Regions from separate parts of the Pseudoalteromonas sp. SG43-3 genome, predicted to be linked through region 1. Evidence: predicted binding sites of a transcription regulator. Region 1 holds the regulator's gene; each other region holds the start of a gene.
What was found. The regulator sigma-54, encoded in region 1, starts transcription at its own class of promoters, with help from an activator protein. The targets are predictions, from matches to a motif close to GTTGGCACGNNNNTNGNNT.

Region 1 (8,022 bases):
AGGCTTTGCCGTTGCAGTAAATGATGCCCACCCTCTTATTAAGCGTTTGTCACATTATGTAACGCAAATGCCTGGTGGTTTTGGCGCTGTGAGAGAACTCACCGATTTGCTCATGCTTGAAAATGGTAAAGCATTGACTACACAAGGCACTAGTTCATGAATGCAGCGCGCATAATATTAAGCGTTTTATTCATTAGCTGTATGGTTTGGCTTTGGTACCCTTATTTTACACAAACAAATATTGTGCCTCAGGCTGAGCCTGAAGTTGTTGCTAAGCCTGATTACATAGCTATTGAGCTCAAACAGACAGCCTATGATGAGCAAGGTAAAATTAGCCACAAAGTCACTGCGGCTAAAATGGAGCTATACCAGCAATTAGGTTTCACGTTTTTTGAAAAACCCATTTTTACTTTATATAACGAGCAACAAACGTGGCAAATAAATGCAGACGAAGCAACATTATATGAAGATAAACAATTAATTTTAGAAGGTAATGTGGTTGCCAAAAATTTAACCGATAACGCCATGATAGACAAAATCAATGCTGATAATATTCAGGTTGATATAAAGTTATTAACAATGCGTTCGGAGCAACCCGTCATTATCACTGGACCCAATTTAAAAATCACCGGTAAAGGCCTAGAAGCCGACTTGAAAACCGAAGTGATAAAACTAATTAACCATACGCGAACCATATATTATGACCAATAAAATATTAAAATCACTTATAATTCCTACACTTATACTAGCGTTTAATAGTAGTGCTGCAGAGCAAAACACGCAACCTGCTGCCAATCAAATTTCAATAAGTGCCGACAAGCAAGAAGGTCAATTGAAAGCTAATGTGGGTATTTTTGAGAAAAACGTTGAGATTATTCACGGTAATCGCCGCATTACAGCCGATCGCCTCGAAGTACACAAACGTGATGAACTTGGTGATAATAAACAATTATTAATTGCCACAGGTAGCCCTGCGCACTTTGAAGAAAAGCAATCAGACGGCACGACTATGAGCGCCAGTGCTGACGAAGTACGTTATGATGTATCTAAGCGTTTTTTAACGCTTGTTGGTAATGCACAAGTATCGCAAGCCGGACAAAAAATAAATGCTAAAAGCATTACCTACGACATAGAGCAGCAGCTCATCAGTGCCGAAAAAGATGAAAACTCAACTGACCGCGTTCACACAATTTTAGTACCGATCGAAACTAAAAAAAGTAAAAAAGGCGATAAAGGTCAACCATGAGCACATTAAAAGCAGAACTATTAGCAAAAAGCTATAAAGGTCGTGAAGTTGTAAAAAACGTCGGCCTTGAAGTACAAGCTGGCAGTATAGTTGGCTTACTTGGCCCTAACGGTGCTGGTAAAACAACGACTTTTTATATGATTGTAGGGCTTGTTCCTAGCGACAAAGGTAAAATATCTATTGATGATAACGATATTACTCTTTTACCTATGCATAGTCGTGCTAGATTAGGCATAGGCTACTTACCACAAGAGTCATCGATTTTTAGAAAGCTGACTGTTTATCAAAACTTAATGGCCATTTTAGAAACGCGCAAAGAACTAAATAAACAAGCCAGAGAAGACACGCTCAATAACTTATTAGATGAATTTAGCATACAACACATTCGTGATAGCCAAGGTATGGCATTATCGGGGGGAGAACGTCGTCGTGTAGAAATAGCACGAGCGCTGGCAGCAGATCCTAAATTTATATTACTGGATGAACCGTTTGCCGGTGTTGACCCTATTTCGGTATTAGATATAAAGAAAATAATAGAACATCTTAAAAATCGTGGGATTGGTGTATTAATTACCGACCATAACGTAAGAGAGACCCTTGATGTTTGTGAAAAAGCCTACATTGTTTCTCATGGGGAGCTGATTGCATCAGGTACTCCAGAACACGTATTAAATGATAAAACAGTACGCGATGTTTACTTAGGCGAGCAATTTAGGCTGTAACATTTACGCCATGTCTTTAAGCATCTGCTAGTATTAATTATAACAACATAAAAGGATTGTTAGAGATACATGAGGCAATCACTACAGCTGCGCATGGGCCAGCAACTTACAATGACTCCACAGTTGCAACAAGCTATTCGTTTGTTGCAACTCAGTACATTGGATCTCCAGCAAGAAATACAAGAAGCTCTCGACAGTAATCCACTATTAGAGGTTGAAGAGGCAGACTATTCCGAAGACGCTGCTGGTAAAAACGAGCAAAAAGCTGATACCGATGACATAACTGTTAGCGCATCTGCTGATGATGCTCCGAGCGAATACGAACAAGATACTGGTGAAGCACTTGCAAAAGACACGCTAAGTGACGACATGGCTATGGATGTCAGTTGGGATGAGTACATGAGTGCCGCTCCTGCAGCCTCATCAGGTCCAATGCCTGAAGACGAATCAATATACCAAGGCGCCTCTACTGAAACGCTGCATGAGTATTTAATGTGGCAATTACAACTAACGCCATTTAGCCCTACAGACGAAGCTATTGCTATTGCTATTGTAGAAGCTGTCGATGATTCAGGTATTTTAACACTAAGCTGCGAAGAGATTTTAGAAAGCTTTAATCAAGAAAACGAAGATGATAACGAAGTCGAACTTGATGAAATTGAAGCGGTATTAAAACGCATCCAACTGTTTGATCCTGTTGGTATTGCTGCACGTAGTTTACAAGAGTGTTTGTGTATTCAGCTTAATCAATTTGATAAAGAAACACCTTATATTAATGAAACGAAAATGATTTTAACCGAGCATATTGATCTATTAGCAGCTCGCGACTATCGTACATTAATGAAAAAAACTAAGCTCAAAGAAGAAGAGCTTAAAGAAGTAATGACACTAATACATACTCTCAACCCAAAACCTGCAGATACTATTGTAAGGGAAGAATCTGAGTATGTTATTCCTGATGTGTCAGTTAAAAAAATTAAAGGCCGCTGGGTTGTCGAATTAAACCCAGATAGCATGCCTAAAATTCGTGTTAATAGCCAATACGCAGCAATGTCTCGCACTGTAAAATCAAGTGGCGACAGCCAGTTTATTCGCTCACATTTACAAGAAGCTAAATGGTTTATTAAAAGCTTAGAAAGTAGAAACGACACGCTATTAAAAGTTACTAATTGTATTGTTAAGCAACAACAAGGCTTTTTTGAACATGGCCCTGAAGCCATGAAACCAATGGTTTTAAATGATGTTGCTGAAATGGTAGAAATGCACGAATCGACAATTTCTCGCGTAACTACTCAAAAGTACATGCATACACCCCGTGGTATATTTGAGCTTAAATATTTTTTCTCAAGCCATGTAAGTACTGAAAACGGTGGTGAATGTTCATCTACAGCAATACGTGCGCTTATCCGAAAATTAATCGCAGCAGAAAACTCAGCAAAACCATTGAGTGATAGCAAAATAGCGGATATATTGGCTGAGCAAGGAATTAAAGTAGCGAGACGTACAATCGCAAAATACCGCGAATCTCTTGCTATTCCACCGTCAAATCAGCGTAAAAGTCTGATTTAAGACGCTAAACTAAGAGGGTAATGCTTATGCAACTAAACTTAACTGGTCGTCACGTAGAATTAACCGATTCACTAAGAGACTATATTAATACTAAATTTGCGAAGCTTGAAAGACACTCTGATCATATTAATAATGTTCATGTCATTCTCGATGTAGAAAAATTAAATCAAAAAGCAGAAGCCACAATACACGTAAGCGGTGCTGAGCTATTTGCCTCTACAGAACATCAAGATATGTATGCCGCTATTGACTCGTTGATCGACAAGCTCGATCGCCAAGTAATCAAACACAAAGAGAAGCTTGCTCGACACTAATATGATGAAATTAAGTTCACTTATATGCCAGGACTGCAGCAAAGCTGCGGTCCTTTTTAATAGCAAAAAAAGAATTTTAGAGTTCATTAGCGAACTTGCTCACGACAAACTTCCGTATTTACCGCAACAAGATATTCTTAATGCTTTAATGAGCAGAGAGAAATTAGGTAGTACAGGTATAGGACGTGGCATTGCTATTCCTCATGGAAGAATGAGCGGTGCAGAAGAGCCTTTGGCTTTAGTGCTCGTTAGCGAAACTCCAATAAACTTTGATGCAATCGATAATCGCCCTGTTGATATTTTTGTCGCACTCATCGTACCAGATGGCGATAACCAGCAGCACTTAAAGACTCTAGCAACCATTGCTGATAAACTAAACAACAAAGATTTTTGTAAACAGTTACGCAGTGCAAAATCTGATACTGAGCTTTACCAAGTTATTGTCGATCAATCATAGTTTTATAAAGGGTGTTAAATGGAGTTAATTATCATAAGCGGCCGTTCTGGTTCTGGAAAGTCGGTTGCTTTGCGCGTTGTAGAAGATTTAGGTTATTATTGCGTAGATAATATTCCAGTAAACCTACTACCTTCATTAGTTCGCAGTGTGTCTGATAGCTACGATAAAATTGCTGTTAGCATAGATGTGCGCAACATACCTAAAGAACAAGATGAATTTAACGATATTCTTGAATACTTACCAGGCTTTGCAAACCCTACGTTATTTTATTTAGATAGTGACGATCAGACATTGATCAAACGCTTTTCTGAAACACGCAGATTACACCCACTATCAATAGACTCGTTGCCTCTTGATTTAGCCATCAAAAAAGAAAAAGAATTACTTGATGTATTAACCACTCGCGCCGACTTTATGATAGATACGACTGATTTAAGTGTTCATCAACTCGCTGAATCTATTCGTGAAAAGATTTTAGGTAAAAAAGATAAGCAACTGATTGTCACATTTGAATCATTTGGTTTTAAACACGGTATACCAAAAGAAGCAGACTACGTATTTGATGCACGCTTTTTACCAAATCCACACTGGGAACCAGAGTTGAAGCCTTTAAATGGGTTAGATCAACCGGTTAAAGACTATTTAGCTAATCACAGCATAGTGCAAAAATTCACATGGCAAATTCAAACATTTGTACAAACGTGGTTACCGCATTTAGAACGAAATAACCGCAGTTATTTAACCATTGCTATTGGCTGTACAGGTGGGCAACATCGCTCTGTGTATTTAGCGCAAACTATCGGTGAAAGTTTTGCAATGACACATCCCAATGTAAAAATTCGCCATCGCGAACAAGAAAAATAATATAGCTGAATAATCACCTGTTCAGCTTAGGTAGAGTAAGTTATGCATTGTGAAGATACCTTTTTAATAAAAAACAAATTAGGCTTACACGCCAGAGCAGCTACTGTGCTTGCGCAATTAGCAGTACAATTTGATGCTACAATCACATTATTCCAAGATGACAAAGAAGCAGCAGGCGATAGCGTACTTGCATTAATGTTACTTGAAAGTAGCCAAGGAAAAGAAGTTAAAGTTGTTTGTAAAGGCCCTGATTCTGAGCAAGCTTTACACGCTGTTGGAGAATTAATAGCACAACGCTTTAATGAACAAGAATAATCTGTTTTATAAAAACAATATTCGCATTACTAGTGCTTCAATTAAAACAGATATATAAAATAAATAGGTTAGTAACGCCAGTTAACTCACCTCCCCCCATAAAGTAATATAACAATTTATAAAGGACGCCAATGCCAGAAGCTTTTGAACAAGATTATCCACTACAGCAACTAAAGCAGGTGACGAAGTCACTCAATAGTGGTCAATTTGTTCAAGTTAGGCGCATGCTCGCAAAAACGGCTCCTTGTGATACCGCATTATTATTAGAATCATCACCGCATAAAATTCGCCGACTGCTTTGGCAATTGGTCGATCCTGATGTGCAGGGTGATGTTCTTGAAGAATTATCTGAAGATGTTCGTTTAGGCATTATTGCCCAAATGGAACCTAAGCACATTGCCGCCGCAACTGAAGACATGGGCCACGATGACTTAGGTGAAGTATTACGTAGCCTGCCAGATACCGTCTATAAAGACGTTGTTAGCGCGATGGACATTCAAGACCGTGAACGTGCCACGCAAGCACTGTCATATCAAGAGCGTTCAGCAGGTGCGCTAATGAACACCGATACGGTGACCATTCGCCCTGATGTAACACTCGATGTTGTACTTCGTTATATTAGACTGCGTGGTGAGTTACCAGAGGGTACAGATGATTTATATGTTGTTGATAAACATAACTGCTTTATAGGCGCTTTATCGCTGAGTACATTATTAACTAATCCGCCAGAAAAAATTGTCCGCGATTTAATGGATGAAGATTGTGAGTCTATCCCAATCTCAATGGATGAAAGTGAAGTAGCGCAATTATTTGAGCGTCATAATTGGATATCGGCCCCAGTGGTGGACGATAACGACCAACTCCTCGGTCGTGTTACTATCGATGACATCGTTGATGTAATCCGAGAAGATGCCGAGCATAGCTTATTAAGCCTAGCCGGTCTTGATGATGAAGAGGATACATTCGCGCCAGTACTAAAAAGCTCTAAAAAACGCTCAGTTTGGCTAGGAGTTAACTTACTAACCGCACTTGCAGCTGCTTTTGTAGCTAGCTTTTTTGAAGGCACTTTAGATGTGCTCCCTATTTTGGCTGTGCTTAACGGTATTGTCCCTTCTATGGGTGGTGTTGCTGGTAGCCAATCATTAACGCTTGTTATCCGTGGTATTGCAGTAGGTCATATAAACCAAACAAACCAACGTTTCTTGATGATGAAAGAACTGGCCATTGGCGCGCTAAACGGTATTTTGTGGTCACTATTAATTGCGGGTGTTATTGCGCTATGGCAGTGGGACTTTATGCTTGGTGGCGTACTCGCCTTCGCTATGTTTATGAACTTAGTGGTGGCAGGTGTTGCTGGTGCAAGTATTCCAATAATTCTTAAAAGAATGAATATAGACCCTGCTCTTGCAGGGAGTGTGGTGCTAACCACGGTGACTGATATTGTTGGTATATTCGCCTTTTTAGGTACTGCTACATGGTTGCTGATATAAATTAAACGCTTTAAATGTAAAAAACTACAGCAAAAATACTTAGGGTAAATCAGTAGCTATGGCAACGGATACCAAACATAAAAATGACATACCTAAAAAAACGCTAAAACAAAAAAGCGTATCCATATTAAAAAGTGTACTGGTATATGGCTCTATATTTTTCGTCATTTATACCGCCGTCAATTGGTGGCGGCAACCTGTCATGCCAGCAAATCCTCAATTACAATTAATCGACTATAAAGGGCAAAACATTAATTTAGCAGCAATGAGCCAAGATAAACCCACGCTTGTGTATTTTTGGGGAACTTGGTGTCCTATTTGTAGTATTACCTCCCCTGCCATAAACGAACTCGCAAACGAGAATAAATACCCTGTTGTGAGCATCGCGATAAAATCAGGCTCTGATCAAGAGCTGCATGATTATTTAAATGAGCAAGGCTACAGCTTCAGTACTGTTAACGATCAACACGGGGAGATATTTTCCGATTGGCAGGGACAAGTCACGCCATCTTATATAATCTTAAAAGATAATAAAATGACGCAAGGACTCACCGGCATTCAGCCGTTATGGTCACTTAAATTGCGTTTGTGGTTATCATCAATGCTTTAAAAAAAAGCTAAACTTAGCACAGGATATCTAAAGAGAGGGAGGCTCTAAAACCTCACTCTTTATCACCTACAATAATATAGATAATAAAGAGCAAAGCTGACTTAATTTACGTATACAAAAGCTAAAAAACGCGTACCGCAATTAGCCTTATCTATTAGCGAATAAAATTACTAACGTGTGCTTTGACGATTACCGCCCACTTTTGGCTTAGTGTTTGCCTTTTTAAATTGGCTAAAACCAGTATGTCGCGTTAGTGCCGGACGCCCACCTTTTTTACCACCTTTACCTGATTTTTCATCGCGCCCTTCTTCTGGCACTAAACAGTTAGGCCCTTTACCAATTAAATTAGCTTTACCCATTTTACGTAGAGCTTCACGTATCATTGGCCAACCAGCTGCATCGTGGTAGCGTAAAATAGCTTTATGTAATCTACGT
Region 2 (8,022 bases), on a different contig from region 1:
GTCGCCAATCATTTGCTCAGCATAATCAAGAGCAAAAGGGGTGGGTGGGTTAATAGGTGAACCTTGAGTGACTATTTGTGTTGATTTTTCAGGACCTGTTTCGCCTGAACGAGGCTGAGCGATGGGTTTAAAAAAGTTAACTTTAACTGTTTTTTGCTCAAGAGCGCGAACTAAACCAACGGATACCGACGTTAAACCCACACCGGTAGACACAGGAATTAACATAATACGACGTGCCATATTAAAGATCCTTTACGATGTTAGCGGCATCAAGTGCAATAACCCACTCTTCGTTGGTCGGCATTACTACCACTTTGGATGAAGTATTGGCTGAACTAATAATACCTTGATTACCAAAACGTGCATCAAGATTGCTCTTCTGGTCACAACTGAACCCTAAAAAAGCTAATTGATTAATGACATTTTCACGTATGATATCGGAGTTTTCGCCAATGCCGCCAGTAAATATAAGTGCATCTAAACGTTGTAATGGTACCATGTAGGCTGCAATTTGTTTGGCTAGTCGGTAGCAAAAAATATCCAGCGCTAAACGTGCTTGTTTATGTCCGGCAACAGCGGCTTCTTCAATCGTTCGACAATCGTTAGAGAGTTCGCTAATACCTAGTAGGCCGCTTTCTTGGTTTAATAAATTATCTATTTGCTGAGCGTTGTAACTAAGCTGTGTAGTTAAAAAATTAAATAAACCGGGGTCAATATCTCCACTGCGAGTACCCATAACAATACCAGCCAATGGCGTTAAACCCATACTGGTATCAACACTTTTACCATTTTTTATTGCAGTAACAGAGCAGCCATTACCTAAATGAGCACTAATGAAATTACTCTTCTCTATAGGCTGATTTAATAATTTAGCAGTTTGTTCTGCTACATAGTAATGACTTGTGCCGTGCATACCATAGCGTCTTACACCGTAGCCTGTATAAAGCTTATAGGGTAGGGCGTAAAGGTAGGCAACTTCATCCATAGTTTGATGAAATGCTGTGTCAAATACTGCTACTTGGGGTAAACCTATAAATGAAGCTTGTGCAGATGAAATACCTAACAAGTTCGCATGACCATGTAGCGGCGCTAAAGAAGACGCTTTAGTAATACCGTTAATTACGTCTTCATCAATTAAGACTGACTTTGTGAAATGCTCTCCGCCATGAACAACACGGTGCCCAACAGCAATAAGGTGCTCATCAAGGTTATGATCCTTTATTAAGCTTACAAGCGTATTTATAGCCTCAGCATGTGCTTGATTAGCCGCTAAGTCGATAACCGTCTTAGTTCCATTAAATTTGTATTTAATGGAGGGGGCTTTGGCGCCCAAGCGTTCAGCAAGGCCTGATATAATTTCGTGACCGTCGTTTGCATCAATAATGGCAAACTTTAAACTAGAGCTACCACAGTTTAAAACTAAAACATGTTGGGATTCAGAGGAGGTTGTTGGCATAGATTCAATTTCCATAAACAAATTTAGTAAGTGAACGTTAATACGTGATAGTTACACTTACGGTATTAAATAAAGCTAAAACAATTAAATGTTCAACTGCAAAGTGGTTAACTCAATGTTAAATATTTTACCTTATTTATGATGTTTAAGTTAGGATTGTTCGCCATTAAAGGGGAAATTTAAGCTCTTTTACTGAGAAAGTGTAACTCCCTCATTTTGTGTTACACTTTGGTATAGCTCGTTTTCTATTGTATTTAAAAGCAGTATCTGTGAGGAGTCATGATGCAAAAAAGTGTGATGTCACAACTACAAACAGGCCGTTTGTATGGTAAAAAATGGCCAATGCGTAAAGAGCTTGCGCCTTTGTTTTTAGAGTTTAGAGTGATTAGAGCGACTGAGCTTGCCATAACAGTAATGCCAATCTTGGCTATGCTAACGTTGTTTTTTCAGCTTAATTACTTAGGTTCTGATTTTTTACCGCAAGCTATTGCGAGTGCATTATTTTTTATATCGTTACCTTTACAAGGTTTATTTTGGTTAGGTAAACGAGCGCAAACGCCTTTAGATCCTGCGATGCAAAAATGGTACAACGAGCTGTACACTAAAATGGCGGCTAATGGATATCAAACGCAGTTAAGTGAGAACAAGCCCCGTTATATGGAGCTTGCTAACTTACTTAAAGATATGTTTGAAAAAATGGATAGAGCATTTACTAAAGAGCAGTTTTAGCGGGTTATACCATCATCTATTTTGGTAAACTGAGTAATATAAAATGATAAGGTGACATTGTGTTCACCTTTTTGTTCGAGTGCTGTCCAGTGCTCGGGTCTAAATTTCCATGCAAATGGCGTCATCATTATTAAGTTTTTAATATCAGTAAAGCTAAGCGCTACATGCTCTGTTAAAAGAGCCTGTTCTGATTTTTGAAACCCTTTTGGCGTGGCTATTTCAGTATGTTCGTTTACTTCTGAATATATATACGATTTTAGCTCTTTTAAATGATAAGGGCCTGGGCTTGCTACCACTAATGTTGCGTTTTTATTAGCTAGACGTTCAAGTTCTTCCTCAAACAAAGGTGCAAATACGCTAATAAGTACATCAGCAAATTGACTTTTAAAAGGCGCTTGGCTAATTGATGCAACACTAAAATAGCAATTAGGGTAGCGCTTTGCCGCATATTTCACGGCAGATTTTGAAATATCGACACCGTATACAACTGCGTCTGTTTTACTTGCTATTGCTTGGGTATAAAACCCTTCACCGCATCCTAAATCTATAACCGTATTCGCACTTATTCGACCGACTAAATCGCTAAGATTTTGTTGTAAAAAGCGGTAGTATCCACGCTCTAAAAATGCGCGTCTAGCTTGTACCATTTCAAGGGAGTCGCCTGGTTGTTTTGAATTTTTTTGTTGCACAGGCAGTAAATTAACATACCCTTCTTTGGCAAAATCAAAGCTGTGGTTATTAGCACAACGAAGTGTTGAATCAGCTTTCAAAAGTGCGAGGTTACATAGCGGGCATTGATATTGTAGACTCATGAGTCTAGGTAGTCCTTATCGTAAAAGTTTTTACCCAATGCGGGCGATAGGTGATCATAATTGTTATAGCCATGCCGTTGAGCATTGCTTCAGGAAACCAAATTATGGCACTTAAATAAACGTAGTTATCTGCAAGTTCTTGCCAATTGTATTGCCCTATAGCTAAGTAAAATAAAGCACCTAGGCCTATTTTTATACAGGCTATAAATCCTGCGGTTATAAACGCACAAACAAATATATAAACAAAAAAATGACGAGGTAAATACTGGTAACTAATTATAAAGCCAAGATAGCTCAATAAAATAGGAATAAACGCACCAATAAACAGTTGTACTGGTAACAGCTCAAGTTCAATTTGACCAAAGGCAGCGAGTAGCGCTGTGGCAAGTAAGCTACTTAAAATAGTCAATCGCCAGCCTAAAATTAATGTAGCAGCCGTAACACCTAGGATGTGTAAATCAAGGCCAGTTAAAATGCCAGCCTTTATTCGCCAAAGCACTGCAAACACTAACGCACATGCAAGAACTCCAGTTTGACGGGCTGGCGTATTAAGCAATGTTTTATATGTTTTTTTATCAAAGCTTAGTAGGGCAATAATAATTACAAGGGCCCAAAGTAGCCCTTGTATTGTTATGCTGAGCATAGTAATTACTTAAATGTTGACCATATAGGGGCATGATCTGAGGGTTTTTCAATACCGCGCAGTTCGTAGTCAATACCAGTATCTATACAGCGTGCTGCAAGCTCATTAGTTGCAAGTACTACATCTATTCGAAGCCCTCGGTTATCTACAAACCCTTTAGAGCGATAGTCAAACCACGAATATTGATCGTCTGTTTCTGGGTTTTGTTCTCTAAAGGTGTCTTTAAAGCCCCAATTAAGTAATGTTGCAAGCCATTCACGCTCTACCGGTTGGAAAGAACATTTACCCGTTTTTAACCAACGCTTTGCATTAACTTCGCCAATACCAATATCTAAATCGGTGGGTGATATGTTGATATCGCCCATAACAATGACGTCTTGATCAGGGGTGTGGTTGGTTTCAAGGTGTGTCATCAAATCTTTATAAAATTGTCGTTTATAAGGAAATTTAGTTTCGTGATTAATATTTTCACCTTGTGGGAAATAGCCATTCATGACGGTAAGGTCGCGACCGTTATCTTGTTCAACAGTGACGCTTATCATGCGTTTTTGCGACTCCTCTGTATCGGTAGCAAAGCCTTTTAAGACCGATTTAGGCTCTTTTTTGCATAACATAGCTACGCCATAATGGGCTTTTTGGCCATGAAAGTAGACGTGATATCCCATTTTTTGTACATCTTCTAGTGGGAATGCTTCGTCATGAACTTTAATCTCTTGCAAGCCAATAACGTCTGGTTGATGTTTGTCGATAATTGCTTGCAATTGGTGAAGACGAGCACGCAGACCATTGATATTGAAAGAAATCACTTTCATAAAATTTACCTTAAAATTGGATCTATTTAATGAATTAAATTGTATCAGTAAATACGCGTACATAACATGACTGAAATGAGAAAATAGCTGCACAAATGTTGATCAATTGGTGAGTAAAGTTTAAACATTGTAAATGCAGTATTAATTTTTTAAATAAATAAAAAATTCAATTGAACTTAACTTTATTGAATATATAATGCGCGAAATTCACTTGTTTAGCTCGTTCAAATAGGATCTCTCATGAAAACACAACTACTTTTAGCTACTGCTTTATTAGCATCTGCAACTGCTTCAGCACAAAGCAATACTTACTTCAGTCAAGATAATAAAATTGAGTCTAAGTTATGTGTACTAAGCGCAAACGAAGGCTTTAGTGTTGCTCGTAAAGAAGCTGCTCAGCACGGTGTTTACTTATCTCGTTTTTCTAAAAGCATTTTATGTAATGGTGAAGATATTCGCGATATTGCTAAAAAAACGGCATTAAGCAACGCATCAGTTGAGAAAGTAGAAGTATTTGCAAAAGATGCTCAACAAGAAACTCAATTATGTATGACGGCTTTAAAACAAGGTTTAGCACCTGTTCGCCAAAAAATTGGTAACTTAAACTCATTAAAATGTAATGGTCAAAACGTTACTGAGTTTGTTAAACGCTACCAAAACGCAGCAATCTAATTATTAGCTGAACTATATAACTAAAATTGAGATACCTGGTTTTTTACCGGGTATTTTTTTGCAAAAATTACAAGGTTGTTTGCAAAGCTTGCAAGCTTAACTTATTGAAACTGTTCAACAAATGCACAAGTCAAGATTAAGTTGTTGATTCTTATAAGTTAACTATTATTGGCATTGGATTTGTATTAGTTAAAGTGACATTTAATTAATTACGAAGGATACGTCTTATGAAAAAGTTAACATTAGCAGCCACTATTTTAGCATCATTAAGCCTAGCGGCTTGTTCATCTAATCAAGGTCTTGAAAGAATAGACAGTGACTTTGCAAGTTTAGATAATGACAGCGATGGCTACATCTCAAAAGTTGAAGCTGATGACGATAGCATTTGGGGCCATTTTTCAAATATTGATACCAATATGGATAACGAAATTAGCCGCAAAGAATTCAACACTTACATGAAGTTAAACAATGGTAAAGTAGCCACTGATTCTGAAGTAAGTGAGTCGGCATTTAAAGCTGAAATCGCTAAATTCGATAAAATTGAAAGCAGCTTTTCAAGCTTAGATAACGACAGTAATGGCTATATTTCGGTAGTTGAAGGTAACGATGATGATATTTCAAATCACTTTGGTTACATGGATAAAAACCAAGATAAGCGCATCAGTAAAAGCGAGTTTATGGGTTACATTAAAAAATACGGTAACGCAGTAGCTGAAGATGATGCATTAGAAGCCATTAAACACAGCTAATATTTGTTGTTTTAAAGAGTAAATTAGAAGCCAGTGATAATCACTGGCTTTTTTGTATTTAAAATCTAGTTATTTAGTAGATATATTTTCCTAGTTTGGTGTTGTTCTGTCATAATAGATGGCTGTGTATTTTTATTTGTTAAGAGTGTGTATGGCGGGTCGGCGAATTAGTGATGAACAACTAGTTGAGATCATTGAAGCAGCTATTTTTGTTGCAGATAAGCCTGTGAGTAAACGCCACCTTAAAGATACTGTATTAATAGATTTAGCTATTTCTATGGCGCGAATAAACGACGCAATAGATACAATACAAGAACATTTTCAAACTCGTGGTATTCGCTTAGTTGAAGTTGGTAGTGGGTATCGTTTTCAGGCATGTAGTAGTTTAAGCCCTTGGTTAAATAACTTGTGGCAAGAACGCGCACCAAAATACTCACGTGCTTTACTGGAAACATTATCACTTATTGCATATAGGCAGCCCATTACGCGCGGTGAAATTGAGCAAGTAAGGGGTGTTACTACGGGTTCGAATATTATTAAAACCCTACTCGAAAGAGAGTGGGTTAAAGTGGTAGGGCATAAAGAGGTTCCGGGTAAGCCGGCTTTATATGCAACTACTAAACAATTTTTAGATTATTTTTCGTTAACTGGACTTGAAAACTTACCTGCGCTGCCAACAGAGCAGCAAAGTAAAATTAACCAGTTATTGAGCGATCCTTCTGTGAGAGAACCATCCGAATGAGTATTATACAAGGTGAAAAGTTACAAAAAGTCTTAGCCCGTGCAGGCGTAGGCTCACGCCGTGAAATGGAAAAATACATTGATGCAAACCGCGTTAGTGTAAACGGTAAAGTGGCAAAGTTAGGAGACCGTGTTGAAGAAACCGATTTGATTCGTGTTGACGGGCACACTGTAAAGATTGAAGAAAAAGCAGATAGAATCTGTCGTGTGATTATGTATAACAAACCCGAAGGTGAGTTAAGCACACGTAAAGATCCAGAAGGGCGTCGTACAGTATTTGACCGACTTCCTCGTATTGATGGTGAGCGTTGGATTGCGGTTGGCCGATTAGACGTTAATACTTCGGGTTTGATGCTCTTTACTAATGATGGTGAATTAGCTAACCGCTTGATGCACCCAAGCTATGAAGTAGAGCGTGAATACTCTGCGCGTGTATTTGGTGAAGTAACCAATGAAACGGTTAAAAACTTACTACGTGGTGTTGAGCTTGAAGATGGTCCAGCCAAATTCACGACTGTAACCCCTATGGGTGGCGAAGGCGTTAACCGCTGGTTTAACGTAACGTTAAATGAAGGACGTAACCGTGAAGTACGTCGTTTATGGCAGTCTCAAGATGCGGAAGTATCTCGTCTTATTCGTATTCGTTACGGTAAACTAGAGCTTGATAAGCGCGTGCCACAAGGTGGTTGGATGGAGTATGATTTAGAAACAGTAAACTACTTACGCAAAACCGTTAAATTAGGGCGCGAGACACAAACTAAGCTTTCTGTTATGCCTGAAAAACGCAAAGATAAACGCGCTAAAATCAACCAGATCCGCAAAGCAGTTAAAAAACACAATCAACGTGTTAAGCCTACCAAACGTAAATAATAAATTAGTTATTTATTGCACACAAAAAAGCCGCTAATTGCGGCTTTTTTAATGTGTGTTGTATAAATTTTTTAAACTCTAAATTACTTTTTTACTTGAGCATCTAACGATTCGCCATTCACTTTACTAGAATCATCGCTCATCAAGTATAAGTAGGTTGGCATTAAATCTTCTGGTGTAGCAAGCGCGTCTCTATCTTCTCCTGGGTATGCAGCAGCGCGCATAGAAGTGCGAGTAGCGCCTGGATTAATACAGTTTATACGAATATTCGTTTTGCCTACTTCACATGCCCATGTTTGCATCATGCCTTCTACAGCAAATTTTGAGATGGCGTATGGCCCCCAAAACTCACGGCCTTTGCGGCCTACACCTGATGACGTAAATACTATCGATGCATTATCAGACTTACGAAGAACAGGAAAAAGCGCTTTAGTGATCATCGCTTGCGCGGTCACGTTTACTTTCATTATGTTTTCGAACGTAGATGAGCAAAAATGTTCAAGTGGACCAAGTGACCCTAAAATACCTGCATTATTAA
Region 3 (8,022 bases), on a different contig from region 1:
GGTTTAAACTTGGCAAGTTCTGAGCGAGGTAATGGCTCTGACTTAGGAAGTTTTACAGTTTTAGGATTACGGTGAACGCCATTTACTAAAAATTCATAGTGCAAATGTGCACCAGTAACACGACCTGTAGAACCTACAGTACCAATTTGTTGGCCCTGTTTAACTTTTTGGCCCGTTTTAACTAGCTTCTTATTTAGGTGTAAGTACTTAGTTACATATTGCGTGCCATGGCTAATAAATACATAGTTACCGTTGTACTTGCTGTAACCGGCTTTAATTACTTTACCGTTACCAGATGCAACAACAGGTGTGCCAGTGCGTGCTGCAAAGTCGATACCACGGTGCGCTCTAACTTGCCCCGTAACAGGGTGTAATCGCTTAGGGTTAAAGCTCGAACTAATATACTTAAAGCTTACAGGCGCACGTAAAAATGCTTTTTTCATGCTACGCCCTTCAGGCGTATAAAAATTGCCGTCGGTATGGCGAATAGCTGCAAAGCGCTGACCTTGGTTTACAAATTCAGCTGCAATAATTTTACCAGTACCAATAAACTCGCCATCAACATAGTGAGACTCGTAAATTAAGCCAAATACATCGCCTTTACGAATGTCGTTTGCAAAATCAACATCCCAACCAAATATGTCAGCAAAGTTCATTATTTGGCGTTCGCTTAAACCTGCTGCAATTGCTGAAGTCCAAAAATTGTTAGATATTTCGCCGCCAGCGGTTTTGGTTAGCGTTTCAATTTCTTTGCTATCAATAGCTGTATCGTAATTACCTTCTTCGTTTAAGGTAACAAATAAAGTATCTGTTTTTGAAATCACATAGCGCAGTTGAGCTAAGGAGCCATCTTCAGCTGTCGCAAAACTAAGTATTTCACCTGGGTGAATTTTAGTCAGCTTGCGAGTCTCAGCATTAGTGTTAATTAGTTTATGAAGCGTTTGAGCCGAAAAACCAGCACGCTTAAAGATAATTGCTAAATTGTCGCCATTTTTAACTTTATGATCGACAAAGTCGTATTCTGGTAACTTTTCTGCTGCTTGCTCTGAATTTAACTCAGTTAATTTTTCGTTGTTATCAACTTTAACTTGTAACTCATAGCGCTTACCAATTTCTAGTGCATTTGCACTATTGTCTTTGGATGCAGTGGCTTTTTCAGAAGGAAGAAAGGCTAAGCCAACAATAGCAGAAACCAAACCTAGAATAAGCAATTTGTGTTTTTTGGGGAGCGTGTGAACCACGTGAACCATAACGTGCCTTTTTCTGCTGTCAAGATAATAAATACATAATATTGCAGGATATACTTAATAATGTACGAATACTAGTGTTTTGTAGATTTAAACTGACCTTAAACTACGCTAAAATCGGGCTTAGAAAGCCTTTTTTAACGCTCTACCTAGCTAAGACTCAATTGATTTAGTTTAGTTGCATGAATCACTTAAAAAGTTGTTTTAATTAGGTAGAAATTTGTTATGTTAGCTACATCTATTTATTCGGTTTAAACCTTTATTAAACCGTGACTACGCAAGTAACTAGTCGCCCCTTCGTCGGCAGAATTTTGGAGTAATACACAGTGGATTTACAAACCGCTCTAGCAGAGATAAAACGCGGTGCAGAAGAAATATTAATTGAAGACGAACTAGTTGAAAAACTAAAGTCGGGCAAGAAGCTAAAAATAAAAGCAGGCTTTGATCCTACAGCGCCTGATTTACACTTAGGACACACTGTACTAATTAATAAAATGAAAACCTTTCAGGATTTAGGTCATGAGGTTATTTTCTTAATTGGTGACTTTACTGGCATGATTGGTGACCCAACGGGGAAAAACGTAACGCGTAAACCACTTACTCGTGAAGACGTACTAGCCAATGCCGAAACATATAAAGAACAAGTATTCAAAATTCTAGATCCTGCTAAAACCACTGTTGCATTTAACTCTACTTGGATGGAAAAGTTAGGCGCTGCAGGCATGATTAAACTTGCTGCAAACCAAACCGTAGCACGTATGCTTGAACGTGATGACTTTAAAAAGCGTTATGGAAGCGGCCAACCAATTGCAATTCATGAGTTTTTATATCCACTGGTACAAGGTTGGGATTCGGTTGCACTAGAGTCAGATGTTGAACTAGGTGGTACTGATCAGCGCTTTAATTTGTTAATGGGCCGTGAGCTACAAAAAGTAGAAGGTCAAAAGCCGCAAACAGTATTAATGATGCCATTACTTGAAGGTACTGACGGCGTTCAAAAAATGTCTAAGTCGCTTGGTAACTACATTGGTATTACTGATGCACCTAACGATATGTTTGGTAAAATAATGTCAATTAGTGATGTGCTAATGTGGCGTTACTACGACTTATTAAGTGCGCTTTCTATTGAAGAAATTGCAGCTCAAAAAGAACGTGTTGAGCAAGGTACGAATCCGCGCGATATTAAAATTGAACTAGCTAAAGAGCTAATTGCTCGTTTTCATAGTGAAGCTGATGCACAAGGTGCACATGATGATTTTATTCAGCGTTTTCAGAAAAAAGCGTTACCAGATGAAATCCCAGAGCTAACAATCACTATTGCAGAAGATACTATTTTAATTGCTAACTTGCTTAAAGAAGCAAATTTAGTAGTAAGTACATCAGAAGCAATGCGTATGATTAAGCAAGGTGCAGTTAAACTTAACGGTGAAGATAAAATCACTGATACCAAACTTGAAATAGCAAAAGGCACAACGGCTATTTACCAAGTAGGTAAACGTAAGTTTGCAAACATCACTGTAGCTTAAGCACAGTTTAAAAACTAAAAAACCAGCCTCGGCTGGTTTTTTTGTGCTCGTATTTTGAGCCCTTTAAATCAATTTTAATATTTCAATACTGGCTATTACTAACAACCAAAATACACGGGCCTGATTTAACCTATTAATTATTACAGGTACATCCTCGGGTGTAGGTAGTCTATCAGTACCAATACGCATTTTATTAAAGCGAGTACCTAAATAAACTGCAGGCCCGCCCAGCTGAACGCCAAGTGATGCAGAACATGTGCTTAAGAGCCAGCCTGTATTTGTTTGATAAAAATGCCTGCCATAATGCTTTATATAATGCATGCTTTGTTTGCTTGCTCGACTTGCTGCAATAGTTAAAGCGAGTAAGCGCATCGGAATATATTCAATAATAAACAAGGGTGTTTTAAGCGGTTTTAAAAAGTAACTATTTGGGGGGATATCACTACGCCATGCTTGTTGTATTAAGGTAAGTAACCGATAGGCAAGGGCAGCTATAGGGCCAAATGCTAAAAATATAAATATGACCACGAAATAGTATCGAGCGGTGCGCAGTATTAAGCTCTCAATTAATGCTTTGATAATACCAGCAGATGAAAGTCTATTAACTTCACGGGCAAGCAGTGGCTTTAGTAATTCGCGCGCTGTGGATTTTTGATTTTGTTTAGTTAGCTTTGCAATGCGAAGTGCTTTTTTATCAATGCTCTTACTTTCTAAGCATAAGTATAAAATAAGGCCAGCGAGTAATTCAGGATAAAAAGCAAACTCGAGTAGCAACACTACAATAATGAGAATGACACTTAAAATAAGTGAGCTTGCGAGTATAGCTGCCAAATATTGATAGCTTTTAGGTTCTTTGCTTTTGTATATACGTTTGCCAATAGCACTAAAAACAGCATTTAACGCCGTATTAGGATGATACCAGCTAATAAGGGGAATAAAGCGCTCAGCAAGAAGCGCTAGTATAAAGGCAATAAAGTCCAAGTGATTTTGAACAATATTGCTAAGCATTTACAGAGATACTGCTGTAAGCTTTTCTAAAAGTGCAACAACCATTTTAGATGAGTTGATTGATGCTGTTTCTAGGTATTCTTCAAATGATTGTGGTGACTCTTTACCAGCAATATCAGACATTGAGCGAATTACAACAAATGGTGTGTTTAGCGTAAAACACGTTTGTGCAATTGAAGCGCCTTCCATTTCAACAGCAAGCATTGTAGGAAAATCACTACGTGCTTTATCAATGCGTATAGGGTCACACATAAATGTGTCACCAGTACAAATTAAGCCAACGAGTGTTTTAACATCACTGATTTGTTCGATAGTTTGCTGTGCTGCTTCAACTAATTTAGGGTGTGCTGCAAAGCCTGCCGGCATTTGTGGTACTTGGCCAATTTCGTAGCCAAAAGCAGTTACGTCTACATCGTGGTGACGTACTTCTGACGAAATTACTACATCGCCAACACTAAGAGAAGGATCGAATCCACCGGCTGAGCCTGTGTTAATTATGCAATCAGGTTTGAAGTTATCGATCAGTAAGGTAGTTGCAATAGTTGATGCGACTTTACCAATACCAGATTGAACAAGTGTCACCGTGTTACCAGCCAACTCGCCAGTATAAAAAGTGAAACCTGCTTTAGTTAAAATTTGTGGGTTTTGCATAGCTTCACGTAAAATTTTAACTTCTGGCTCCATTGCGCCAATAATACCAACATTCATAAAGTTTAATTCCTGAGTTTGAATCACTTTATTATACGTGAAGTTAGCAATAAAAAACAAAAAAGCGAGCTTGTTTATGAGCTCGCTTTAAATACTTTTTAGGAGAGTATTTAATTCGTTTTTTAAATTTCAGCTAACGCGGTAGTTTGCGCTTTAGCTTGAGAAGGTGAAAGTACCGCTGGCTTGTGTGAGCGATTACGAACAGGGCGCTGAGTTTGTGTTGCTGCAGGCTTACCAAGTTTAAACATAATTGCATCGCGTACTTCAGAAGGGCGGTAGCCCGATTTAACTTTCATACGAATATGTGGAATGCCCGCAGACTCTAGTGCACCGTTTACAAACCAGTCGCGTTGAGCTTTGTGGCCATCTTTGTTGGCATTGTTAACTAGGTCAACAGCAGCAATGATTGTTAGTTTTTCTTTATCGATTAATACAAAGTCGAGTTGCTTATTTTTAGCTTTAGCTAAAGCAGCACGTTTAGACTTTACTGAAAGGCCTTGCTTACAGTCAATAACGTCGATTAACTTAACGCGACTAACAATTTTATATTGATCGCCAACAGCACGCTCGAGAAGATTTAAAAAAGCGCCTTCAACCTGCGTAAAAACAGTTTGCTTGCGAGTAAAAGGATACGGGTTTCCGCCATCGTCATTAAATTTTGACGCAACAACAGAGGCCCCGACAACTAATACTAGGATTAATAATAAAGCGAATTCCATACGGTAACTCCATAACAACAAATTGACACTGCTCAAACAAAGCAATTTACGTGCCTAAAAAGTATGGGTTATAAAATAATTACCGGCTGGTTTACAAGCAATAGCTACACAGCGATTAAGCTTTGTAGCCTCCTTTAATACCTTTTACTGCAATAGCTACAGCATCGTGCGCATGCAGTGATTCATAGTGGTTTATTTGCAGCCAATAATCACTGTAATTGTTTGCCTCTAGCAATGCTTTAATTTTACGCGCTGCATCTTCACAAAACATAAGGTTTTGACCATTCAAACGGGCAAATTCTTGCTCATCTTCACGTTTTACTGCTGCTTGTACTGGTGTTTTAAGCTCAGCTTCAAGAGTGTTAATTAGCGTAACTACGTCAAATTCTTGAATGTTGCTATCAAGCTTTACTTTTACGTTGGTAATAGAGCGCTGCGAGTGAGGAGTAGCTACAATGCCTTGTGTAGTGCCTAGCCATTCGTGCACATCTTTTTGGCTTAACGTTTCTTGGTTAAACTTTTCGTTAAACGCGTTTTGTATAAGCTGGCGCGCAAGTGCAGCAGAGCATGGGCACGTTGAAGAATAAGTTACATCTACGGTTAGCTCGTAGCTAATAACGTTATTTTCAATTGTGCTGGTAAGTACAACTGGGTAGCTTTTCCAGCCCGCTTTACCACTTAATAGTGACTTACGGCGTAGCGGTAATTCAAATTTAAATTCAATTTGTGCTTTATCGCTCAGCCCTTCGTGGCTAGTTATAAAGGTATCGAGTGCCTGCGCTATCGTTTGCGGATTGACTTGCTGCTCGGTTGAAAGCAGATCAAGTGCCAAAAATAGACGTGACATATGAATGCCTTTGGCATCTTCTTTATGTAAATTTACAAATGCACGAGCTTTGGCGTTTACTGTAACTGGAGATAAGTCTCGGGATTCAAAAATAAATGGCAGTTCTATTTCGCCCATGCCAACCCAGTCTAATTTACCTGTTTGTAAAGCGGGTGCAGTGTCTGCTATATCTGGCATATTGGTTTGCATGTGCGCTACTCGTATTTTGGGGATAATAAAGCGGGGCATTTTACACTAAATAATTTATTGCTGAAATGATGAGTTTAATAGATGAGCTAAATCAAACATGAAAAATTCTGTTTTTATCGCACAACGTGAGTAGTGGTAGGAGAAAAATGCTAAAATCTGGGAAAATGGTATGTTTATACATACGCATTGCCTTCTTTATATTAAGTACACAGCTAAGAGATAAAATTACGTATGACCGATTATTCTTTGAGCCCTTGGGCTCGGGTACTTTCCAGCTCAATAACGCGATTTGGTGAATTTAAAACCGCTGCTATTTGTTACACTTTATTTTTAACTGTATCTCTTATTTTATCGAGCATGTTTTATTATGTGGCGATAGGCGAATTACACCTGGTTGATATTTTAGCCGTGGTATTTTTTACGGCTGTGGTTTCTCCTTTAATTATAAGTGTGTTGCTTAATTCAATTCGACAACTAGATGCCTCATATGCTTATTTAGACAGCGCCACCAAGCAAGAAAAGCTTTTAAATCAAACCCTAAAAGATAACATTAACCGTCTAAACATCGAAATTGATGAGCGTAAAATGGCATTTCATGCCAAGCACCGCGCTATCGAAGAACTACGACGAGAAATTGCTGAGCGTAAAAAAACACAACAAGAACTTGCTCAACAAAGCATGCTGCAGCGCTCAATAGTTGATTCATCTCCTGATTTATTTTATTACCGCGATAACAATGGCGTGTTTGCTGGTTGTAATAAAATGTTTGAAGAAGTAATGGGCAAATCAAGTAGCGAACTAATTGGCAAAACGGTTGAGCAGATATTTCCTAGCCACTTTTTATCTGAAGTTTTGAAAACCGATAAAGAAGTAGAGCAAAGCCATAAAGCACTAACCATTGATGTGGGTTATGAGGTAAATGGCGAAACGCGTTGGTTTGAGCTGCGTAAATTACCTTTTATAAATGATGAAGGTGATTACATTGGTCTACTGGGCTTTGGTCGTGATATCACAAGTCGTAAGGAGGCCGCTCAAGCGCTCGAAACGGCCTATAAAGACAAAGGTAAGTTTATTGCCACATTAAGCCATGAACTACGTACACCGCTCAATGGTATTGTTGGTTTAACACGAATGCTGCTTGATACTGACTTAAACAAACAGCAGCGTAGTTGGGGTAATACTATATTTTCGAGTGCTGAAACGCTCGGCAATATTTTTAACGATATTATTGATTTAGACAAAATAGATAGAGATCAGCTCGATATAGTGACCAACTCTATTAACGTATCAGACTTTATAAATGACGTTGTTAACTTTGCGGGCTTAATCGCGGAGCAAAAAGAGCTAGAGTTTGATATTAAGCGCAATGGGGTGCTGGATATTTACGCACAGCTCGACCCAACTCGCTTACGCCAAGTTGTTTGGAACTTAATTAATAACGCCGTTAAGTTTACACAGCAAGGGAAGGTAACACTTGAATGTAGCCGAGAAAACAGAGTTGAAGGCCCATGGTTAGTTATGAAAGTATCGGATACCGGCCAGGGTATTCCGCCAGAGCAGCTTGCTCATATATTTGATATGTATTACAAAGCGCCAGATTTAAAAGGGACTAACGCAATAGGTTCCGGTATTGGTTTGGCTGTAACTAAGGCACTTGTAAGTGCGATGAAAGGGATAATTACAGTAAATAGTACTGAGGGCGAAGGAAGTTGCTTTACAGTTCAAATACCGCTTAATTTATGTGTAGCACCAACAGAGCAAAGTTATGTTGGTCGTGG
Region 4 (8,022 bases), on a different contig from region 1:
CTTGTTGCACACTTTGCTTAAGTACTACGGCAAAGTCAGGCCCTGGGCTTGCTACTGCAAAAAAATGAGCAATAACAATCAGTAAAAATTCATCTAAGTATTCCACGCAGATCCTTGCTAGTTTGGCGAATAAGCTAATAACAGCGGGTTGGCCGAGTTATTTACCAATGCTTTAATTTCTTTTTGTGCTTTTTTAAACTGGCCACGTAAATGCGGCTTTAAATGCTTTTTAGACACTTTATCGTTTTTAAAGTAACTAATTAGGGCATGCATAAATACCGTATGCGTTTCACTTAACTTAGCTTCACGGTTAGCGTATGGGTTATAGCAAGAGCCACACCCGCCTTTAAACTGATACACCGTATTACTCATCATCACACCAAACCCTAAAAAACAAGCAAGTGCATCAGCAGCTTGTGGTAAATACTCCCTACCACCTGGCGGTAGCACCCCAACGTGATGAATAAGTATGGTGGCCAGAGTACCTGCATAACTAGCCACTAAATCTTGTGGCTGATTAATCTGGTTAGGATTAAAAGAAATATTAATCGTATGGCTTGGCGGCACAATTAGATGGCTGCCTTCGCCACGTATTTCATTGCTAAATTCAAAGTGTGGAAAAACTTGCGGTTGTAATTGCTGCGGTGCAACTAGTTGGATAGGCCATGCGTTCATACCCGCGTAATTAGTAACGCGGTTAAAAACATTACTCGCCATTTCTTCAATGCTCGATACCGAATCAGGGAAAAAAGTGGCCGTTGGCAGTATTATTTGAGTGTGCTTTGTAAAAAACTCAGCATCAAAGTTTTCTACAGCCCAAATAAATGTATCAATAAGCCATTGCTGTTCTTGCTGCTCTAATAATGGCTTTGATTTAAATAAAGCTAACATAGTGTGCTCTTTTAGGTTTTAGTTTAGGTGCTTACGTAGGTGCTAACTTAGTCTTTTTGTGTAAGCGCCCAGTCCCACGCTTGAGTATTGTATAGCGGCACTGTTGATAGCGCATGGTGGTGGCTTCCACTGGACTCTTTAGTTGAGTACGATAAGTACAATAAAGTACGATTTTCAGCATCGTAAATACGACGTACTTTTAGTGATTTAAATAATATACTTTTAGATGATTTAAAGATCACTTCGCCCGATTTGCTACGGTCTATTTTTTGTAGCTGCTGCGCTGTAATTGGCCCCGTTTGACGACACGCTATAGACATATCAGAGGGATCTGAAAAATCTAAATTAGCCTCTATATGACTAATATGACAAGTAACGCCCTCAACAATAGGATCTTGCTGCGAATTCACCACAACATCTTTAGTTGTAAATAACCCAAGGCTTACCGAAGCAACATCGTCAGAGCAAGCACTTAACGTAACAATTGCACCTGCAAGTAAAGCTAAACGTTTAAATTTTTGTGGTAATTTCATACTTATCCTTAATCAATATATAGGTAACTTAGTAGATAAGTTACTAAGCGAAGGTTCACCTGTTTGTTTTTATACTAACATCAAAAATAAATACGACTAAATTAGTTTAAAGTAAAGATTTTAGATAGCTCAGGGTTTAGTGACCCCTCTTGTATTTGATACAATTACCTCTCGCTCATGCAGTAACTCATAATAGGAAACGCCTAAATGCCGCACATTATTATTGAACACTCAGAAGACCTCCCCGTTTTACCTCAAGTACTGGTAGAAAAAATTCATACAACCGCTTTCGAAAGTAACTTGTTTGAATTAGAAACCATAAAAACACGTGCTATTGCTTATCAGCAATATCAACTTGGCGCAGGAAAATCAGGGTTTATACATATCGCGGTACATATTTTGGCAGGACGCTCAATTGAGCAAAAACAAATGTTAAGCGAACTGCTACTTTCATGTTTAAAAACATATTGCAGAGCATCAGACAGTCTAAGCGTAAATATTTACGATATTGAGCATGAGATATACCGTAAAAATTAGTTAACTCTTGTAGCTTTGAGCAATAAAAGTAAACACTAGTAAGTAAAAAGCCCCAATAGGGGCTTTTTTGTCTTCTGACATTAAATGCTGATCACTGTCACTTATAAAGCAAAGCATCTGATCTAACGCTGGAATTTAATAGTGCATTCGCACTATTCCAAATTTAAGAAAGCTTAGCTTAATCTATGGATTAACTTTATTTAGATTACGTTTATTCTTAGGGGTAACTAAAGAATAAAAATTACACAATATTAAATTAATGTAGCTTTAAATAATTTGGATAGATATTTACTTGGGAAATTTGTAAAAGTGGTGGCCCCTCCCAGACTCGAACTGGGGACCTAACGATTATGAGTCGTGTGCTCTAACCAACTGAGCTAAGGGGCCAACTTTATATAACTGCTAGGCAGTTAATTTTTGAAGCGTTCAGTCACAGAGCGACTAAAGCGGGTTGCAGTATAAAAACTTTTTAGGTGCTTGTCACTACCAAAAACCTTTATTTTAACAATCAACAAGCTAACTGCTTAAATAGTAATCTTTTAAGTGGGCATAAACATAAAATGTAAGATATTTACCGTGCTATTCACTGCATTAAATTATAAACAAAACCTATCCCATATAGTCTTTTATATTTAACCCTCTACTTTTTAAGCAAAGCTAACATATATGTGTAGGCATACAAGGCTGTAAAAAATATGCTTGGGGCTACTGTCAGTGCCAGATTAGGTGTCTGATTAACTACATTCACCATAATCACTAAGCTCGATTGAACAGTAATCGGAATAATAGGCGCAAAAAGTACGCCTGCTTTTTTTTTATTACTTAAATACGAGGCGCTAGAGTTAATTGCATTATTAAAACTTTGTCGTATTGCGACGTTTTGTGGTGTTTTAGAATGAAACATACAAATAATTGGAGTTACGAACGCAAGCGTTACATAACTAAACTTATACTTGTTGACGACCTTTTCTAAAATAAAGGTAAAAAACAGCGTTACAAATCCACTATACAACCCTTGCACTAATGCAGCTTGAAAAGTGACCGATTTAGCAATGTCTGCCGCACTATTTGCCCAGAAGGCCCAACTAAAATAAAAAATGAATGACACAACGCCTGACATTATAAGTCGAATATTCAATTAACTACCTCAACATGCCTAAAAACCTAGTTTAATGATAACACTAGAAGTGAAGGTAATATTGTCACTAAATAATAAGGTATTTGATTGTATATTATAGATGTATAAACACACTAATGTTGAAGATTTCCTAAATGGCATCAAATCAGAATCTGAGCGCGACTGTTAGCTGGAAAGCTTATTAGTAAACAATAAGTATAGTTTTAAAATAATATTGGGAGTGAGTTAAGGAAGTGAATTAATGGGTTGAAGAGTTTTAAAAAATGGATTTAATCTAAAAACTCTCTAAAAACTAATATTGTGAGCCGATCGGTACTAAAGTATTTAGCTAAACCTCAGTAGTCGGCTTACACAATATATAATCTGTCATTATTTTTTCGCAATAATGTAGATTGCATGTATTAACCCTGGGAAATAACCTAGCAGTGTTAATAGAATATTTAACCAAAAATGCATACCTAAGCCAACTTGCAAAAACACACCTAATGGCGGTAATAAAACCGAAAGTATTATACGAATAATATCCATGATCAAACTCCATTTAAATTAAACATTGAAAAGACTTAAAGCCCAGTATTACTGGGCCTTAACTATACTGTATTATTCAGCAACAATAGCTAGTTTATCAACTACGTCGCGAACATCTTCAGCATTTTTAGCAATTTTAACTGCTAGTTGCTTTTCAGCTTCAGACTCTACAGAGCCATTCAGAGTTACCACACCGTTGTCGGTATCAACATCAATGTCTGTACCACCTACTTCTGAGTCAAACAGGAAGCGAGTTGTGATTACAGTGGTGATTTTAGCGTCCGTTAGGTCGTTATCATCATCGTCCATCATGTCGTTGTTTTTATCTTCGGTGTCCATGCTTTTAACAACAGTAAGGCTGTTATCAACATCAGTTACACCATCTAGGCTAAGTACAAGTTCTTCTGCTAGCTCTTTATCGAGTTCGCTATTAACTTTACCTGTAAGTACTACCTTGCCATTTTTTACATCAGTGTTAATGTCAAAGTTGTTTAGATTAGTGTTCATAAGTAGAACGGTTTCTGCCTTACCATCAATCCAAGCATCTTTACTTTCGTTTTCCCAGCTGTTTGCTTGGGCACCCATAGCCGTAGTACCAAGAACTAGAGCTGCGATAATAGATTTGTTAAATGTTTTCATAATCTTTCTCCTTTTGATTAAAGACACTTTAACTAATGCGAGCTTCAGGCCAACTTTATTTATACTTAAAATTCAAAGGCTTGAATTAATTAAAAGATAAAACCTTATCTATGTTTGTGTAACTATTTACAGGCTACTCGGTAAAACTTTCTCAAATAGTGAAAATAGCTAGATAATTGCTCTTTTGGTTAATCTATCGTTAATATAACAAAACAAAAAACACCGTTAAAAAATAACCAATTGATAATTAATGAAATTATATTTGGTACGCGGTTTGCAGCCTAACTACAAGAGCAGTATCAATAGTAAATATAATAAGGAATAACTCATGTCTGTAAAAGTTGAAGACCGCCCAATAGAGCAAGTACGCGAACAAGTGATTGATCAATTAATTTATAATTACAGTCATGGTGTTATTTCTGTTGATGCATTCGAAAGACGTTTAGATAATGCGATGGATGCACCTAATAACGAAGCTCTGCTAGCCTTAGTAGAAGACTTAACACTTAATACCGATCAGCAATATAAAGCAGAAAAACAATCGCAATTTACACCACATTATAGTGCACAGCAAAACAGTGATGATGATTTTACATTACGCAGTATTTTAGGATCTAACGAGCGAAGTGGTCAGTGGGTTGTGCCAAAAAATATATATTTGAGTAACTTTATGGGATCGGTGGTGCTTGATTTTACCGATGCTATTTTTGCGCATCAAAATGTAACTATTCACGTTAACTGTATTTTTGGTAGCGATGAAATTTACGTACCAGAGCATGTCAATGTAGTGTCTAAAATGTTTTGTATTTTAAGTAGCCTTGAAAATAAATCTGTGTCGCTTAACAAACGCCAAGGCCCTACAATTCATATTGAAGGAAAGGCAGTAATGGGCTCGGTTGAGGTAAAAATAAAGCGCACAATTAAAGAAAAATTTATGAGCTTTGCAAATGAGCTAAAAACCCAGTTTGGCACGGGTAATAATAATCGCTCACTATAATTGAGTAGCAGCACTTTAGCGTGCTGCTTAGTATTTTATTATAAATCGTTATTTCGCTCGCTTGGTATATCACTTAAATACTCTACAAACTCAACTTCAAACCCTGCAGGATCAATAAAGTAGACATTCTTTCTGAAAGGATTCTCGTTACCTTGCTTGCTTAGAGTAAAACCCACTTTATTTAAGCGCATTACTACTGCGCTTAAATTATTAGTTACATAAGCAAAGTGTGCAAAACCAATTTGATGGCCCGATAAGTTTCTGTTTTCACCTTCACCATGACTGCTTATCGCAATGTAATGCGTGTCATCTCCAAAGTGTACCCAGCGTCTTGGTTTTCCATGCCAATCGCCTCTGCCCTCACTTCTAATCGACCAATGTGGAAATACAGCGCGATAAAATGTAAGCATACTATCTATATCACTCGCGACTAAGTTTACGTGCTCTAAATACATAATGTTATCCTATCAGTTAAGTTAGGAGCACGATAAAACCTCAAGTTAACTTTAGGTAAAGTGTTATTTAAAATTAATTTATTTAAATGCAGATAATTATTTTTTAAAAATATATAAACTTTTCAATCTTGTATAAAAAACAAACACAAGTATTTGGGGTTTATTGTTTACTTTATGGCAAAAGTCGCTAAAATACGCCGGCTGAAATATATAAACGTTCTTTTACAACCCAAAGGTAATACCATGCATCCAATGTTAAACATTGCGGTTCGCGCTGCGCGCAACGCAGGCAAAATTTTACTTCGCGCAAGTGAAGATTTATCAAAAGTTGAAGTGCAACAAAAAGGCGCTAACGACTTAGTAACTAACATTGATAAAGAAGCCGAAGCCGTAATTCGTGACACTATTTTACAGTCTTACCCTACTCACTCAATTGTTGGTGAAGAACTAGGTGAGCATAAAGGAAAGGATGATGATTACCAATGGATTGTAGATCCTATCGATGGAACAACTAACTTCATCAAAGGTATCCCTCATTACGCGGTTTCTATCGCACTTAAAGTTAAAGGTCGTTTAGACCAAGCTGTTATTTATGATCCAATTCGTGGTGAGCTTTTCACTGCATCTCGCGGTCAAGGCACTCAGTTAAACAGTAAACGTCTACGCGTTAGCAAAACTACGGTTCTTGCAGGCACTGTACTTGCTACTGGTTTCCCTTTCAAAAACAAAAACCACATGGATGCATACACTGAAGCGTTTAAAGCATTGTTTGTACACACTGCTGATATTCGCCGTGCAGGTTGTTCTGCTTTAGATATGGCATACGTTGCAGCTGGCCGTGTTGATGGATTTTTTGAAATTGGTTTAAAACCTTGGAACTCTGCTGCGGGCGAACTAATGGTTAAAGAAGCGGGCGGTATGGTTGTAGATTTCGCCGGTGGTAATAACTATAACCACAGCGGCAATATTATCTGTGGTTCACCAAAACTGACTCAAGCAATTATCCGCGAAATTCGTCCAGTATTAACTGAGTCGTTACTTCGCTAATTAAATGCTATTAATAGCATACTAAAAAGGAGCCTAGGCTCCTTTTTTTGTGCCTAAAAATAAGGGTTATCGAGCTTAATCTCTATTGTTTTACCTTTTGTATAAGGTAGTGTATTTAAATCCTTTGCGAAGTATTCATTAAATAATGCATCAAACTCGCCGTTTGTCTGCATTAATATTAAGCCCTCCTCTACTGCCTTTGCCAATTCGGGTTTACTCTTAGTCACAAAATAATAAATACCCGTTGGGTAGCTTATATATAAATCAGGCACAACGACTAAGTTACTTTGTTTGTTTTCAATAAGCTCAGAATTAACCTCAATAAACGAGCGAGGAAAGTAATCTATTCGCCCACGGCTCGTTAAAGTGAACATGGCTTGGTAATTGGTAAGCGGCCTTACACGTAAGCCGTTATAGGACATTATTCTTGTATCTGGCCAGTTGTGACCCTGCACTGCTGAAAACTCTCCTAGCTGCTCTAGGGTTTTTACGTCTTTAAAGCGTGCTACGTTTTGTTTATTAGTGAGTAAAGCCCGCTTTCCTATATAACCTTTAAATAGTGGTATTTTAATAGCTAAAGCAAGTGCCTCTCGCTCTGGACTACTCATACTCCAATACATATCTAGTTCGTTATCATTTAGGTTTATGAGCTTACGTTTTTGCTGATCTGATATGGGAGTCATCCTAATAACCCCAGGATAGTTAACACTCTCAAGTGCACGTACCAGTAGCTCACTTAAGTACTCTTCTCGTGCGTTTTGAGTATCTTGCTTTTGGGCTACATTAATTATTTGCTCTTGCGCCATAAGTGCAAAACTTGCAAGCAGACCAAGTACACTGGTCGAGATTTTTATTGGCAACATAATAATTACCTATTTTTATTTAAATTACCTGCTTATTGCTTGCTAGGCGCACCACTGCGGGCGCAGGCCCTTTACGTTTGCAAATAAACAAATAACTATGGCGATAACGTTTGGCTTCTTTTTTAGCATCAGTTGCGAGTGCTGCAACTTGGTGACTGTTTTTACATTGTTGTAAATCAGGCTCAACTAAGCCAATCGATAACGTTAGTAGCGGCACAAATTGCTTTTCTCCTTCACGATTTGTGGCCCAATACCCTTCGCTCTTTATGTGCTCAGATGTAAAAAATATACGAGACTGGAGTTGAAATTGCTCAATAATGGTATTACATATATCAACCGCGTTGTGCTGATCAAACACCACCATAAAGTCATCGCCACCTATATGTCCTACAAA

Region 2: the regulator sigma-54 is predicted to act here: its motif matches at 5,292-5,310, upstream of H5157_RS04925 (EF-hand domain-containing protein).
Region 3: the regulator sigma-54 is predicted to act here: its motif matches at 5,248-5,266, upstream of H5157_RS10985 (DUF2726 domain-containing protein).
Region 4: the regulator sigma-54 is predicted to act here: its motif matches at 4,302-4,320, upstream of H5157_RS06200 (BON domain-containing protein).

The regions. Positions count from the first base shown of each region.
Region 1 covers NZ_JACJFC010000001.1:65,153-73,174, reverse strand. Annotated here, with positions in the region: gene kdsC (3-deoxy-manno-octulosonate-8-phosphatase KdsC) at 1-160, shown strand, start outside; gene lptC (LPS export ABC transporter periplasmic protein LptC) at 157-711, shown strand; gene lptA (lipopolysaccharide transport periplasmic protein LptA) at 701-1,246, shown strand; gene lptB (LPS export ABC transporter ATP-binding protein) at 1,243-1,968, shown strand; gene H5157_RS00355 (RNA polymerase factor sigma-54) at 2,038-3,537, shown strand; gene hpf (ribosome hibernation promoting factor) at 3,564-3,851, shown strand; gene ptsN (PTS IIA-like nitrogen regulatory protein PtsN) at 3,856-4,308, shown strand; gene rapZ (RNase adapter RapZ) at 4,327-5,172, shown strand; gene H5157_RS00335 (HPr family phosphocarrier protein) at 5,215-5,487, shown strand; gene mgtE (magnesium transporter) at 5,619-6,977, shown strand; gene H5157_RS00325 (protein disulfide oxidoreductase) at 7,180-7,587, shown strand; gene H5157_RS00320 (YgiQ family radical SAM protein) at 7,758-8,022, opposite strand, start outside.
Region 2 covers NZ_JACJFC010000004.1:84,230-92,251, forward strand. Annotated here, with positions in the region: gene pta (phosphate acetyltransferase) at 1-240, opposite strand, end outside; gene H5157_RS04895 (acetate kinase) at 242-1,456, opposite strand; gene yfbV (terminus macrodomain insulation protein YfbV) at 1,739-2,185, shown strand; gene H5157_RS04905 (putative RNA methyltransferase) at 2,182-2,997, opposite strand; partial or broken gene H5157_RS04910 (energy-coupling factor ABC transporter permease) at 2,994-3,640, opposite strand; gene xthA (exodeoxyribonuclease III) at 3,646-4,452, opposite strand; gene H5157_RS04920 (exonuclease III) at 4,693-5,124, shown strand; gene H5157_RS04925 (EF-hand domain-containing protein) at 5,352-5,873, shown strand; gene scpB (SMC-Scp complex subunit ScpB) at 6,025-6,615, shown strand; gene rluB (23S rRNA pseudouridine(2605) synthase RluB) at 6,612-7,484, shown strand; gene H5157_RS04940 (YciK family oxidoreductase) at 7,568-8,022, opposite strand, start outside.
Region 3 covers NZ_JACJFC010000010.1:39,941-47,962, reverse strand. Annotated here, with positions in the region: gene H5157_RS11005 (peptidoglycan DD-metalloendopeptidase family protein) at 1-1,250, opposite strand, end outside; gene tyrS (tyrosine--tRNA ligase) at 1,574-2,773, shown strand; gene H5157_RS10995 (regulatory signaling modulator protein AmpE) at 2,837-3,781, opposite strand; gene mtnN (5'-methylthioadenosine/S-adenosylhomocysteine nucleosidase) at 3,782-4,489, opposite strand; gene H5157_RS10985 (DUF2726 domain-containing protein) at 4,612-5,208, opposite strand; gene folE2 (GTP cyclohydrolase FolE2) at 5,324-6,244, opposite strand; gene arcB (aerobic respiration two-component sensor histidine kinase ArcB) at 6,476-8,022, shown strand, end outside.
Region 4 covers NZ_JACJFC010000005.1:125,377-133,398, forward strand. Annotated here, with positions in the region: gene H5157_RS06165 (LysE family translocator) at 1-106, opposite strand, end outside; gene H5157_RS06170 (hypothetical protein) at 118-891, opposite strand; gene H5157_RS06175 (CreA family protein) at 939-1,424, opposite strand; gene H5157_RS06180 (5-carboxymethyl-2-hydroxymuconate Delta-isomerase) at 1,632-1,961, shown strand; tRNA gene H5157_RS06185 (tRNA-Ile) at 2,272-2,348, opposite strand; gene H5157_RS06190 (hypothetical protein) at 2,602-3,099, opposite strand; gene H5157_RS06195 (YqaE/Pmp3 family membrane protein) at 3,469-3,627, opposite strand; gene H5157_RS06200 (BON domain-containing protein) at 3,700-4,266, opposite strand; gene H5157_RS06205 (LiaF domain-containing protein) at 4,595-5,263, shown strand; gene H5157_RS06210 (VOC family protein) at 5,302-5,718, opposite strand; gene suhB (inositol-1-monophosphatase) at 5,962-6,765, shown strand; gene H5157_RS06220 (ABC transporter substrate-binding protein) at 6,819-7,628, opposite strand; gene H5157_RS06225 (bifunctional diguanylate cyclase/phosphodiesterase) at 7,648-8,022, opposite strand, start outside.